2 regions of the Streptomyces sp. NPDC057697 genome follow, and region 2 is predicted to be linked to the other one. Evidence: riboswitches for the same ligand, from Rfam matches in the RefSeq annotation. Region 2 holds a riboswitch; the other holds the start of a gene.

Region 1 (7,138 bases), on a different contig from region 2:
CTTGGCGATGTAGTTGGCCGCGAGCACGGCGACCTGCGTCGCACGCTTCAGGCCCTCACCGCCCATCAGGCGCACGTACGCCCAGGAGATGGGGAGGATGCCGGCCGAGCCCCACGGAGCGGCCGAGATCGGTCCGACGCCGGTCTCCGGGCCCGCCGCGGGCTGGAGCGGGTGGTTGGGCAGGTACGGGGCGAGGTGCGCGCGCACACCGACCGGTCCGACGCCGGGGCCGCCGCCGCCGTGCGGGATGCAGAAGGTCTTGTGCAGGTTCAGGTGCGAGACGTCGCCGCCGAACCGGCCCGGCCGGGCGAGACCCACCAGCGCGTTGAGGTTCGCCCCGTCGACGTACACCTGACCGCCCGCGTCGTGCACCTCGGCGCAGATGTCGGCCACGTGCTCCTCGAACACGCCGTGCGTCGACGGGTACGTGATCATGAGGACGGCGAGTTCGTCGCGGTGCTTCTCGATCTTGGCGCGGAGGTCCGTTATGTCGACCTCGCCGTCGTCGGCGGTCTTGACCACGACGACCTTCATCCCGGCCATCACGGCGCTGGCCGCGTTGGTGCCGTGCGCGGACGACGGGATGAGGCAGACGGTGCGCTGGTCGTCACCATTGGCCCGGTGGTAGGCCCGCACGGCCAGCAGGCCCGCGAACTCACCCTGCGAACCCGCGTTCGGCTGAATGGAGACCGCGTCGTACCCGGTGACCTCGGCGAGGCGCTCCTCCAGCTCACGGATGAGAGTGAGGAATCCCTGCGCCTGCTCGGCGGGAGCGAAGGGGTGCAGCGCGCCGAACTCGGGCCAGGTGATCGACTCCATCTCGGTGGTCGCGTTCAGCTTCATGGTGCAGGAGCCGAGCGGGATCATGCCGCGGTCCAGCGCGTAGTCCCGGTCGGCGAGCTTGCGCAGGTAGCGCAGCATCGCGGTCTCGGAGCGGTGCTGGTGGAAGACCGGGTGGGTGAGGATCTCGTCGGTGCGCAGCAGCCCCTCGGGCAGCGCGTCGCCCGCGGTGGCGTCCAGCTCCTCGATGTCCCCGTCGGCGCCGAAGGCGGCCCAGACAGCGGCGATCTGGGTACGCGTGGTGGTCTCGTCGCAGGCGAGGGAGACCAGGTCGGCGTCGACCAGCCGCAGGTTGACCCCGCGCTCACGGGCGTCCGCGACGACGTCGGCGGCCTTCCCCGGGACACGCACGGTCAGGGTGTCGAAGTACGCGCCGGTCACGACGTCGACGCCGGAGGCGCGCAGCCCCTCGGCCAGGATCGTCGCGTAGCGGTGGGTGCGCCGGGCGATCGTCCGCAGTCCGTCCGGGCCGTGGTAGACGGCGTACATTCCGGCCATGACGGCGAGCAGCACCTGGGCGGTGCAGATGTTGCTGGTGGCCTTCTCGCGGCGGATGTGCTGCTCGCGGGTCTGCAGGGCCAGCCGGTAGGCCTTGTTGCCGTCCGCGTCGACGGAGACACCGACGAGGCGGCCGGGGAGGCTGCGGGCGAACTTCTCGCGCACGGCCATGAAGCCGGCGTGCGGCCCGCCGAAGCCCATCGGCACGCCGAAGCGCTGTGTGGTGCCGACCGCGATGTCCGCGCCCAGGTCGCCGGGCGAGGTGAGCAGGGTCAGGGCCAGCAGATCGGCGGCGACCGTGACGATCGCGCCCAGTCCGTGGGCCTGCTCGACGACGGGACGGATGTCCCGCACCGCCCCGGACGCGGCCGGGTACTGCACCAGGACGCCGAAGACACCGCGCTCGGCGATCTCCGCCGGGATGCCGTCGGAGAGATCGGCGACGACGACCTCGACACCGGTTGGCTCGGCGCGGGTCTCGATGACCGCGACCGTCTGCGGCAGGGCGTCGGCGTCGACCAGGAAGACGCCGTTCTTCACCTTGCCGACGCGCCGGGAGAGCGCCATGGCCTCGGCGGCCGCGGTGCCCTCGTCGAGCAGGGAGGCGCCGGAGGTGGGCAGCCCGGTCAGCTCGGCGACCATCGTCTGGAAGTTGAGCAGCGCCTCCAGGCGGCCCTGCGAGATCTCCGGCTGGTACGGCGTGTAGGCCGTGTACCAGGCGGGGTTCTCCATGACGTTGCGCAGGATCACCGGCGGGGTGAAGGTGCCGTAGTAGCCGAGCCCGATCATCGGGGCCAGCACCTGGTTGCGGTCCGCGAGGGCGCGCAGTTCGGCGAGCACCTCGGCCTCGGTGCGCGCGGCGGGCAGCCCGAGGGCCTCCGTGCTCTTGATGACATCGGGCACCGCGGCCGCGGTCAGCTCGTCCAGCGAGCCGTAACCGACCTGGGCGAGCATCTTCGACTGAGCCTCGGCATCGGGACCGATATGGCGCTGCTCGAACGGAATGCCCTGCTCCAGCTGGGAGAGCGGAGTGCGACGGGGGGTCATGGTGGAGGCCTCCTGGTCTGTCACGACCTGCGAGGGGCACCACGGCGCGGGTGCCCGAACGGCCTCCCCCTCTGTCATCTCAACCTGAGAGCTTCACCGGCGCGCCCCGCGGCGTACCGGCTTTCACCGTCGGTGAGGGAGGGATCCGCACCGGCACTCGGCCGCACGAAACCCGCCCTGCTTTCCAGAGTGACCTCGTCCGTGCGGTACGGGGGCCTGAGAGATTCCGGGGAGGATTTGCTCCTTCGGCGCCTTCGGATCAGCTCCGGAGGACTCTCCCGCACGGGGTCAGCAGCCATCACCAGCCTACCAGCGGGGTTCATGGCTGATTTCTCGAGTGGCCAACCACTCGGATCTGCCTTTCTGTAGTGCTTGTGGAGTAGCCGCGACCAGTGGGAGGGTCCGTGCAGACCGACATCGATCCGCGCAGCCTGATCGGCCGCAAGGCGTTCGACCGCAAGGGCACCAAGATCGGGACCGTGGACGAGGTGTATCTCGACGACGCGACCGGTGTGCCCGAGTGGGCAGCCGTACGCACCGGACTCTTCAGCCGGGACGCGTTCGTCCCGCTGGAACCCAGTGAATTCGTGGAGGACACGCTCCGCGTCCCCTTCGACCGCGCGCTGATCAAGGACGCGCCCGACTTCGGGGTCGGCCGTCACCTCTCGCCGGAACAGGAACTCCAGCTCTACCGGCACTACGGTCTGGACTCCCCGCCCGAGGAGCCCGGCCCGGACAGGGACTTCGGCAGACTGGCCGGCCAGGACGAGTAGTCCGCCGGGTCCCGCACCAGGGGCAGCGGATCGGCCGGCCGGAGCTCCGGGTCGTCGATCCGGAACGTACGGACCCGCCCGGGTGGTGACCCGGGCTCCTCGAACCGCACCGTCACCCGGCCCACCCCGCTCCCCTGCACCCAGCCGTGGCCGTGCACGTCATGCCGTACGTCGTGTCCGGCGGGCCAGCGGCGCGCGGCGAGCGTCTCGGCGGTCTCCGGAGCCGGTACCTCGGGATCGTCCGGCGGCCGGGACTCCTCGGCCCCCGCCGCGGGAGCCTCCTCGGCCGTCTCCGCTGCCGAGGCCCGCTCACCGGCGGCCTGGGCGAAGAGGTCCTCCTGCGTGTAGTCGGCGAGGCCCGTGACGCCCACTCCCAGGAGCCGGACGCCTCCGGTGGTGTCCACGGCCTCCAGGAGCCGTGCGGCGGCCTCACGGACCACCGTGGGGTCGTCCGTGGGCCCACGGAGCGTCTCGGACCTCGTGAGCGTCGAGAAGTCGTATCGGCGGACCTTCAGCACCACCGTGCGCCCGGAGCGCCCCGCGCCCCGCAGCCGCTGCACGCACCGGTCGGCCAGCCGTTCGACCTCCGTCCTGATCCGGACCCGGTCGTGCAGATCGGCGTCGAAGGTGTCCTCGACCGACACCGACTTCGCGTCCCGCTCCGCGACCACCGGCCGGTCGTCGTACCCGGACGCCATGCGGTGGAGGGACTGGCCGTGCGCCTTCCCCAGCAGCCGCACGAGCTCGTCCTCACCCGCCTCGACGAGGTCGTCGACCGTGGTCATCCCGGCCCGGCGCAGATGGTCCGCCGTCGCGGGCCCGACGCCGGGGAGGATCCGTACCGGCATGGGCGCCAGCAGGGCCCTCTCCGTGCCCGGCTCTATGAGCAGCAGGCCGTTGGGCTTCGCCTCCTCCGAAGCGATCTTGGCCAGCATCTTGGAACCGGCGAGCCCGACCGATCCGGTGAGCCCGGTGACCGCCCGGATGGCCGTACGCAGCTGCTCACCGATCTCCCGGGACGAGGCCGCACTGTCGGCCGTCCCGCCGGCCTCCAGGTCCACGAAGGCCTCGTCCAGGCTGAGCGGCTCCACCAGCGGGGAGAGCCTCGCGAGCAGTTCCATCACCTGATCGCTCACCGCCCGGTAGAGCTGGAAGCGGGGCACCAGGTAGGCCGCGTTGGGCGCCAGGCGCCGCGCCTGCGCCATCGGCATCGCCGAGTGCACCCCGAAGCGGCGTGCCTCGTACGAGGCGGTGGCGACGACCCCGCGCGGCCCCAGCCCGCCGACCACGACCGGCTTGCCGCGCAGGCTCGGCTTCGCCGCCTGCTCGGCAGAGGCGTAGAAGGCATCCATGTCCAGATGCAGGATGGTGGGCGCGGCTCTCACATCTGTCGATGCTGCCCTACGGCACTGACAACCGCCGCGCCCCGAGGCGTGTCCGGCGCGCTCGGCGGGTCAGCCGGCGCGGTTGCGGCGCCGCGCGAGCTCATCGGTGGGGTTGTTCCCGATGAGGGTCTCGCCGGTGTCCACCCGCTCGCCGTGCAACTGGGAGAGTGCGGCGTCGACGTCCTGCCAGACCACGCCGACCGCGATCCCGAAGACGCCCTGGCCGCCCTGGAGGAGGCTGACGACCTCGTCGGGCGAAGAGCACTCGTAGACCGTCGCGCCGTCGCTCATCAGCGTCATCCGCTCAAGGTCCTGGAACCCGCGGGCCCGCAGGTGCTGGACGGTGGTGCGGATGTTCTGGAGCGCCACGCCCGTGTCCAGGAAGCGCTTCACGATCTTCAGCAGGACGACGTCCCGGAAGCTGTAGAGCCGCTGTGTGCCGGAGCCGTACGCCGGTCGCACGCTCGGTTCCACCAGCCCCGTGCGCGCCCAGTAGTCGAGCTGCCGGTAGGTGATCCCGGCAGCCGCGCAGGCCGTCGGCCCGCGGTAGCCGATGTCGTTGGCCGATGCCACTGCGCCCCCCGCCACCGCCGCCGGTTGAACCGGTTGCATGATGGTGTGGTCGGCTGTACTCCCCTGCTGCGGATACGGCCCACCCGCTGCCGTACCGTCGCCGCTGCTTCTCACGCCGACCTCCGTCCTTGACCTGCCCTCTCGAAGGTAGGCAGTCACTCGGGGTGCGTCAACGATCGCCACACTCGGCACGCCGAGTGATAATCACCCTGAGGGTGGTTTCCCGTGTCTCACGAACGGGAAAGGCTTGCCGGATGCGCTGACGGCGGCCCCGAAGAACGGTCACTGACTGTTGGTACCGAAATCCTCCGGAGAGATCTGATCGAGGAACTCGCGGAACTTCTCCACCTCGTCCTCCTGCTCGTCCGGAATAGCGATGCCCGCGTCGTCGAGCACCCCGTCACTGCCGTAGATCGGCGTGCCGGTGCGCAGGGCGAGCGCTATGGCGTCGGACGGCCGCGCGCTCACCTCGACTCCGCTGGCGAAGACCAGCTCCGCGTAGAAGACCCCTTCGCGGAGGTCCGTGATGCGGACCTCGGTGAGCTCCTGGCCGACGGCCTCGAGCACATCCTTGAAGAGATCATGGGTCAGCGGCCTGGCCGGAGCCATGCCCTGCTGGGCGAAGGCGATCGCGGTCGCCTCACCAGGACCGATCCAAATGGGGAGGTACCGGTCGCCTCCCACTTCACGCAGGAGCACGATCGGTTGGTTGGAGGGCATTTCCACCCGGACACCCACAACGTCGAGCTCGTTCACACAGCAACCCTAGGACGTGCCCGGCAGGTTTGGGTAGTCGGGCACCGGCGCGATCAGTGGAGACGGATGTGCAGAGCGCTCTGCACCAGGGCCGAATGGAGCCTCACGGACAGCTCCGCCAGCTCTTTCGCGGTGGCCTCCGCATGGGCTCTGGTCTGCGGATTCCGGTGCCGGCGCAAGGGTGCGACCACCTGCTCGATCAGCGCGACCTCACGATCCGCGCCCGCACGCACGGCACGCAGGTGACGCGGTTCCAGACCGAACCTGCCCAGATCCGCCACAAGCTTGGCGACGGTGACCATCTCGGAGTCGTAGCCGCCTTCGGCGGTCGGAGTGACCAGGCCGTACGACTCCCACTCGTCGAGGTCGCTCTCGGTGACCTCGGCGGCCGCCAGCAGCTCGGCACGCCCGATCCGGGACGCGGTGGCGCGAACGGCCACCGCGTCCCAGGCACCGTCGGCCGGACCGCCCCCGGACGGCAGAGCGGACTGCTCGCCCCGGGCGAGGGCGTCCAGGTGCTCACGGATGACCTTGAGCGGGAGGTAGTGGTCCCGCTGCATGCGCAGCACCTGAGCCAGCCGCTCCACGTCCGCGCCCCGGAACTTCCGGTAGCCGGAAGGGGTCCGCTGCGGCTCGACGAGTCCCTCGGCCTCCAGGAACCGGATCTTGGAGATCGTGACCTCGGGGAACTCGTCACGCAGCCGCAGAAGCACCGTGCCGATGCTCATCGGACGGTCGTCGGCGGTGGCGGTGCCGGTCACGGCACCGCCCGTCGGTGTTCTCAGCATGGACCTTCCTGGGGTCCCCCGACGGAGTCGGGGGGCGGGTCAGATACCGCGCTGGCTCGCGTAGAAGACCAGCCGGTACTTGCCGATCTGCACTTCGTCGCCGTTGGAGAGGGCGACGGAGTCGATGCGCTCACGGTTGACGTAGGTGCCGTTCAGGCTGCCGACGTCCCCGACCGTGAAGCTGCCGTCCGCGTTCCTGCGGAACTCCACGTGCCGCCGCGACACCGTCACGTCGTCGAGGAAGATGTCGCTCTGCGGGTGTCGGCCGGCCGTGGTCAGCTCACCGTCCAGCAGGAAGCGGCTGCCGGAGTTCGGACCGCGACGCACCACCAGGAGGGCCGAGCCGAGCGGAAGGGCGTCGACGGCGGCCTGTGCCTCGGGCGAGAGGGACGGAAGGGCCGTCTGCCCGGTGGCCTCCGCCTCGTACGCCTCAAGACCGGAGATGGAGATCGTCGAGGTCGTCTCCGAGGCACGCTCG
Region 2 (7,138 bases):
GCCCCGGCCGCGAGGAGGAAGCGGACGACGCCGTCCTCCTTCTCCGCCTCGGTGGCGCCGCCGGCCGCGAAGTTCATGTAGTAGTGCAGCACCGCCGGGATGATGCCCGCGGCGCCGTTGGTGGGCGCGGTGACGACCCGGCCGCCCGCCGCGTTCTCCTCGTTGACCGCCATCGCGTAGAGGGTGATCCACTCCATCGCATGGGTCTGCGGGTCGCCCTCGGCGCGCAGCTGGCGGGCGGTGTTCGCGGCGCGGCGGCGGACCCGCAGGCCGCCGGGGAGGATGCCCTCGCGGGACATGCCGCGCGCGACGCAGGCCTGCATGACGCGCCAGATGTCCAGCAGGCCCGAGCGGATCTCGTCCTCGGTGCGCCAGGCCCGTTCGTTCTCCAGCATCAGGGAGGAGATGGACAGGCCGGTGTCCTTCGAGAGCCGCAGCAGTTCGTCACCGGTGCGGAAGGGGTGCTTCAGCACGGTGTCGTCGAGGACGATCCGGTCCTCGCCGACCGCGTCCTCGTCGACGACGAAGCCGCCGCCGACCGAGTAGTAGGTCTTCTCCAGGAGAGGGGCGCCCTCGTGGTCGAAGGCGAAGATCGTCATGCCGTTGGCGTGGTACGGGAGGGCCTTGCGGCGGTGCAGGACCAGCTGCTCGTCGGCGTCGAAGTCGATCTCGTGCATGCCGAGGAGGTTGATCCGGCCGGTGGTGCGGATCTGCTCCACCCGGTCGTCGGCGGACTCCACGTCGACGGTGCGGGGCGACTCGCCCTCCAGGCCGAGCAGGACCGCCTTGGGGGTGCCGTGGCCGTGACCGGTCGCACCGAGCGAGCCGTACAGCTCGGCGCGTATCGAGGCGGTGTGGGCGATGAGGCCCTCGTTCTTCAGCCGGCGCGCGAACATACGGGCGGCGCGCATCGGGCCGACCGTATGGGAGCTGGACGGGCCGATGCCGATCGAGAACAGGTCGAAGACCGAGATGGCCACGGGTGACTCCTCAAGGGTTGGTAGACATCGTCGTCTGCCGGGTGGTGCGGTACGGACCGGGCCGGGCGGCCCGGAGAGCGGGGGCATGGGACGGGGCACCGCGCTCACCCTTCAGTGTGCGTGGTGCCCCGCCCCAACGTGTTGCCAGAACCTGTCCGGACTACTTCAGGCCGGGGTACAGCGGGAACTTCTCCGCCAGCGCGACGACACGGGCCTTCAGGGCGTCCGCGTCGTAGGACGGCTTGAGCGCGGCGGCGATGATCTCCGCGACCTCGGTGAAGTCCTCGGCCTGGAAACCGCGGGTCGCCAGGGCCGGCGTGCCGATCCGCAGCCCGGAGGTGACCATCGGCGGCCGCGGGTCGTTCGGGATGGCGTTCCGGTTGACCGTGATGCCCAGCTCGTGCAGCCGGTCCTCGGCCTGCTGGCCGTCCAGCTCGGAGTTGCGCAGGTCGACGAGGACCAGGTGGACGTCCGTGCCGCCGGAGAGGACGGAGACGCCGACCTCGGTGACGTCCGGCTGGACCAGGCGCTCGGCGAGGATGCGGGCGCCGTCCAGGGTGCGCTGCTGGCGCTCCTTGAACTCCTCGGTCGCCGCGACCTTGAACGAGACCGCCTTGGCCGCGATCACGTGCTCCAGCGGACCGCCCTGCTGGCCCGGGAAGACCGCGGAGTTGATCTTCTTGGCGAGCTCCTGCGTCGACAGGATGACGCCACCGCGCGGACCGCCGAGGGTCTTGTGCGTGGTGGTCGTGACGACATGGGCGTGCGGCACCGGGTTGGGGTGCAGACCCGCGGCCACCAGGCCGGCGAAGTGCGCCATGTCGACCATCAGGTACGCGCCGACCTCGTCCGCGATGCGGCGGAAGGCGGCGAAGTCCAGCTGACGCGGGTACGCGGACCAGCCGGCGACGATCAGCTTCGGCTTGGCCTCCTTGGCCAGGCGCTCGACCTCGGCCATGTCCACGACACCGGTCTCGTCGACGTGGTACGGGACCACGTTGTAGAGCTTGCCGGAGAAGTTGATCTTCATGCCGTGGGTCAGGTGACCACCGTGGGCCAGGTTCAGGCCCATGATCGTGTCGCCCGGCTTGAGCAGCGCGAACATCGCGGCGGCGTTGGCCTGCGCACCGGAGTGCGGCTGGACGTTCGCGGCCTCGGCGCCGAACAGCGCCTTGATGCGGTCGATCGCGATCTGCTCGACGACGTCGACGTGCTCGCAGCCGCCGTAGTAGCGGCGGCCGGGGTAGCCCTCGGCGTACTTGTTGGTCAGGACGGAGCCCTGGGCCTCCATGACCGCGACCGGAGCGAAGTTCTCCGAGGCGATCATTTCGAGGGTGGACTGCTGACGGTGGAGCTCGGCGTCGACGGCGGCGGCGACGTCCGGGTCCAGCTCGTGGAGGGAGGAGTTGAGAAGCGACATCAGGTGGTCCCTTGGGGTCTTTAGTTGCCGGAGAACTCGGTGTACTCGTCCGCGGAGAGCAGGTCCTTCGGCTCCTCCGCGACGCGTACCTTGAACAGCCAGCCGCCCTCGAAGGGAGCGGAGTTCACCAGCGACGGGTCGTCCACGACGTCCTGGTTCGCCTCGGTGACCTCGCCGGTCACGGGGGAGTACAGGTCGCTCACCGACTTGGTCGACTCCAGCTCGCCGCAGGTCTCGCCCGCGGTCACCGTGTCACCGACCTCGGGGAGCTGGGCGTAGACGACATCGCCGAGTGCGTTGGCCGCGTACTCGGTGATACCGATCGTGGCCACACCGTCCTCGACGGCCGACAGCCACTCGTGCTCCTTGCTGTACCGCAGCTGCTGGGGGTTGCTCATGACCTGAATTCTCCTGTACGCGGGGGAGTGCTGATGAACGGTGGTCTTACGGTGTGAGACGCGACTGCGTCACTTCTCGGTGGGCGCCGACGTCACTTCTGGCGCTTGTAGAACGGCAGTGCCACGACCTCGTACGGCTCGTGGCTGCCCCGGATGTCCACTCCGACGCCCTCGGCGCCGGGCGTGGCGTGCGCGGCGTCCACGTACGCCATGGCGATCGGCTTGCCCAGGGTGGGCGACGGGGCGCCCGAGGTGACCTCGCCGACGACCTCGCCGCCGACGACGACGGAGAATCCGGCGCGCGGCACGCGACGGCCCTCGGCGACCAGCCCGACCAGCTTGCGCGGCGGGGCGGTCTCGGCGCGCCCGGCGGCGGCCCGGAGCGCCTCGCGGCCGACGAAGTCGCCCTCCTTCTCGAACTTCACGACCCGGCCGAGACCCGCGTCGAACGGGGTCAGCGCCGTGGTCAGCTCGTGCCCGTACAGCGGCATGCCCGCCTCCAGGCGCAGCGTGTCGCGGCAGGAGAGACCGCACGGGATCAGGCCGTGGGAGGCGCCCGCCTCGGTCAGCGCCTTCCACAGCTGCTCGGCGTGGTCGGGGGCGACGAACAGCTCGAAGCCGTCCTCGCCGGTGTAGCCGGTACGGGCGATCAGCGCGGGGACACCGGCGACGGTGCCGGGCAGCCCGGCGTAGTACTTCAGTCCGTCCAGGTCGGCGTCGGTGACCGAGGCCAGGATCGTGGGGGACTCGGGGCCCTGGACGGCGAGCAGCGCGTACGCGTCCCGGTCGTCGCGCACCTCGGCGTCGAAGCCCTCGGCCCGCTCGGTCAGCGCGTCCAGCACGATCTGGGCGTTGCCCGCGTTGGCGACCACCATGTACTCGGTCTCGCCCAGCCGGTAGACGATCAGGTCGTCCAGGATGCCGCCGTCCTCGGCGCAGATCATCGTGTAGCGGGCCCGGCCCACGGCGACCGTGCCGATGTTGCCGACCAGCGCGAAGTCCAGCAGGGCCGCGGCCGCCGGTCCGGTGACGGTGATCTCGCCCATGTGCGACAGGTCGAAGAGCCCGGCCCGGGTGCGCACCGCGTTGTGCTCGTCGCGCTCGCTGGCGTACCGCAGGGGCATGTCCCAGCCCGCGAAGTCGGTCATGGTCGCGCCCAGCGAACGGTGCAGGGCGTCGAGGGCGGTGAGACGGGGGGCGGTGCTCATGGATATGACTCCCAGGGCATGACGACGAGGACGATCCCTCCCCATCTGTCATCGGAACCTGAGAGGTTCGCCGAGAGCCCCTGGAAGGGGTCGGCTTGCACCTTGGGTGGGGCCGCGAAGCGGCCCGCTTTTCAGATCTGCCTCATCCACGCGGTACGGGGCCTGAGAGATTCAAGGGAGGAACTTGCTCCTTCGGCGCCCGGCACATGCAGTGACCGGAACTCTCCCGCGCGGATTCAAGCGGCCTTTATGCAGTTGGCCGGGTCATCATCGCATGCATCGCGCCGGAGTGGGGCCCCGGTCCCCCGCCGGAATTCACCGGCGTGGACGGTTGTGCCGCATTACCTTTTCTTTACACTTCAGGGGCATACGTGGGGTGAGCCGACAGGGGGAGGGCGATGACGTTGCAGCGGTACGCGACGACCGCGGAGGTCGCGCACGGCGCGATGCCCGCACAGGCGGGGGCCGCGCCGGGGACGGCCTCCGGCGGGCCCGCGCCGGTGGTGCGGGACCTGCGGGCACGGTCCGGCCACGGGCCCCGCGGCCTGTACTTCGCGGCGGGCGACGTGGTGGTGGTCTCCGGGCTGCCCGGCAGCGGCAAGTCGACACTGATCCGGCGCGCGGTGACGGCGGCCCACGCCGTCGACTCCCAGGACACGCGGGACCGCTGGGCGCGGAGCATGCCCCGCTTACTTCCCTACGCCCTCTACCGCCCGCTCGTCCGCGTCGCCCACTACTGGGGGCTGCGCCGGGTGCTGCGCTCCGGGGAGTCCGTCGTGGTCCACGACTGCGGCACCCAGGCGTGGGTGCGCGCCTGGCTGGGCCGTGACGTCCGGCGCCGGGGCGGCGCCCTGCATCTCGTCCTGCTCGACGTCACCCCCCGGATCGCGCGGGAGGGCCAGCGCGAGCGCGGGCGCGGCGTATCGGGATACGCCTTCGCCCGGCACCGCAGGGCCGTGGGCAGGCTGCTGAAAGCGGTCGACGAGGGCCTGCTGCCGTCCGGCTGCGCCTCGGCGGTGCTGCTGGACCGGGAGGCGGCGGGGCGGCTCGGCCGGATCGCCTTCGGGGACGAACGGCTCGGGGCCGGGTAGCCGCGGGCCGGGCCGGACCGCGGCCGGGCGTTAACCTTCTGCCGGAAAGCGTGGGCGAGAAGGGGAAGCAGTGGACGTTCCGGCACAGCTCCAGTCCCATCCGCAGGGCGGATGGCCGGCCAATGAGCTCGAAGAGGTACTGACGGCCTCGGTGGGCGTCCCGGAGGCGGGCGGACGGCTCGTCGAGGTGCTCGGACGCAGCGATGTCTGGGTCCCGCTGCCCAACGGCGGCGGGCCCGACGCGGAGGCGCTGGACCTGCCGACGCTGGAGATCGAGGGCGCCGCCTACGTCCCCGTGTTCAGCTCCGAACAGCAGTTCCTCGCCTGTGTCGGCACCCGGATGTCCTTCACCGTCGCGCCCGCCCGCGACTTCGCCCGCGGCCTGCCCCCGCAGCTCGGCATCGCGGTGAACCCCGGCGGCGCGGTCGGGATACCGCTGCCGCCCCCCGCCGTGGCCGAACTCTGCCGGGCCGGACGCACCCCGCTGGACGGCCCGGCCACCGGCGGCCGGGTCCGGCTGTACGAGCCGGGCTGGAAGGAGGAGCCGGTCGACTTCCTCGCCGCGGCGGCCGGAGAGTTCGAGGAGAGCGGCGTCGTGCTCACCGCCCGCCGGGCACTGGCCAGCGTCGAGGGCGACGAGCCCGTCCTCTTCATCGGCGTGGAGTTCTCCACCTGGGACGGAGCGGGCCGCAACGCCCCGATGGACGCCCTCGGCCGCGCCCTGGGCCGGGTCGAGGTGCCCTGGCCGGTCAATCTCGTCCTGCTCGACGTCGCACAGGATCCGGTCGGCGACTGGATGCGCGAGAAGGTCCGGCCGTTCTACCAGCGAGCGGCCCGGTAGCCCCGGCGCGGCGCCCGCGGCGGGCACCGGCCCGGAACACCGCCGCGGCCCATGGCGTCAAGTCGGTGTCAGGACCGGCGCATAAGCTGGTTTCATGGCTGGTGCCTCGGCATCATGCCGCCCCCGTGTGCCCGGGAGCGGCCGGCCGACACAGTGGATCGAAGAGGGGCGGGACCAGGTGAGTGCGTCAGGCACCGCGGCGGCCGGGCAGGTCGAGCACATGCTTCGCCAAGTGACGCCCGGACGCTACGACGCGTACGAGGCACTGCTCCAGGCCCTCGCGAACGGCCGGATCTGGATGCTGCTCTGGCACGGCCAGGCGGGCTCGCCCGACGCCCAGTACGGAAACATGGAGGTCGACGGCCTCGGCTACGCCCCCTGTGTGACCTCCGCCCAGGAGCTCTCGGTCAGTGGCTGGAACCGCGCCCATGAGCTGGTCGGCGGCCTGGAGGTCGCCCGCGCCCTCTTCCCCGACCGCTGGGGCATCTGGCTCAACCCGCACGCCCCGGGCGGCGGCGTCGGCATCCCCTGGCTGGATCTGCGCCGGATCGCCACCGGCCTCGACCGGATGCCCGCGGGCCCGCTCCGGCTCACCGAGCCGGCCATCGAGATCCCGCAGTTCTACGCCCTGCTCGCGCAGAACGCCCACCACACCCCCGCGGTCCGCTCGCTGCGCCGCGCCTGGGTGCAGCCCGCGCTGGGCGCCCCGTACCTCACCATCGGCCTCGACCTCTACGACACCAGCCCGCCCTCGGTGGACGCCGCGCGCGCGATGATGCAGCAGTCGGTCTCCGCCGTCCCGGACGGGCTGCCCGTCTCCACCGTCGCCATGTCCGACGAGTACGACCCGGTCGCGATGTGGCTGCGCGCCAACGCCCGGCCGTTCTACGACCGCGAGGCGCACGCCCCGGCGCCCCCCGTCACCGGCTACGGCTACCCGCCCCAGGGCGCGTACTGATCCGTCCGGTACCACCGCTCCCAGGGCGTCGCTCCGGCGGCGCCCTCCGGTGACGTCCTTTCCGGGGTGTTCGTCCCCCGGGAGCCGTAATGCGGGTGTTGTGTTCCGGCGGGTGTTGTGTTCGGGAATTCCGCAACGCCACGATAAGACGCCAACTACCCGCATTTCGGCGCGCGTTCACTTCCACAGCGCCACAACGGGCCTGCCATGTCCGAGATTTCCGTGCTGGTCACGTCTGGTGA

Evidence for each region. A riboswitch is a leader RNA that binds a small molecule or an ion and turns the genes downstream of it on or off. The one in region 2 is predicted to bind glycine.
Region 1: linked by a shared signal. The riboswitch ahead of gcvP (aminomethyl-transferring glycine dehydrogenase) and the one ahead of gcvT (glycine cleavage system aminomethyltransferase GcvT) in region 2 are both predicted to bind glycine.

The regions. Positions count from the first base shown of each region.
Region 1 covers NZ_JBHVJA010000026.1:31,702-38,839, forward strand. The annotation lists gene gcvP (aminomethyl-transferring glycine dehydrogenase) at 1-2,385, opposite strand, end outside; glycine riboswitch at 2,580-2,676, opposite strand; gene ACFVFH_RS35510 (PRC-barrel domain-containing protein) at 2,790-3,158, shown strand; gene ACFVFH_RS35515 (DNA polymerase IV) at 3,083-4,543, opposite strand; gene ACFVFH_RS35520 (MerR family transcriptional regulator) at 4,613-5,230, opposite strand; gene ACFVFH_RS35525 (bifunctional nuclease family protein) at 5,399-5,872, opposite strand; gene ACFVFH_RS35530 (MerR family transcriptional regulator) at 5,926-6,660, opposite strand; gene ACFVFH_RS35535 (FHA domain-containing protein) at 6,700-7,138, opposite strand, start outside.
Region 2 covers NZ_JBHVJA010000011.1:320,267-327,404, reverse strand. The annotation lists gene ACFVFH_RS26995 (L-serine ammonia-lyase) at 1-980, opposite strand, end outside; gene glyA (serine hydroxymethyltransferase) at 1,141-2,400, opposite strand; gene gcvH (glycine cleavage system protein GcvH) at 2,421-2,798, opposite strand; gene gcvT (glycine cleavage system aminomethyltransferase GcvT) at 2,891-4,006, opposite strand; glycine riboswitch at 4,148-4,245, opposite strand; gene ACFVFH_RS26975 (AAA family ATPase) at 4,405-5,097, shown strand; gene ACFVFH_RS26970 (enhanced serine sensitivity protein SseB) at 5,168-5,938, shown strand; gene ACFVFH_RS26965 (enhanced serine sensitivity protein SseB C-terminal domain-containing protein) at 6,117-6,896, shown strand.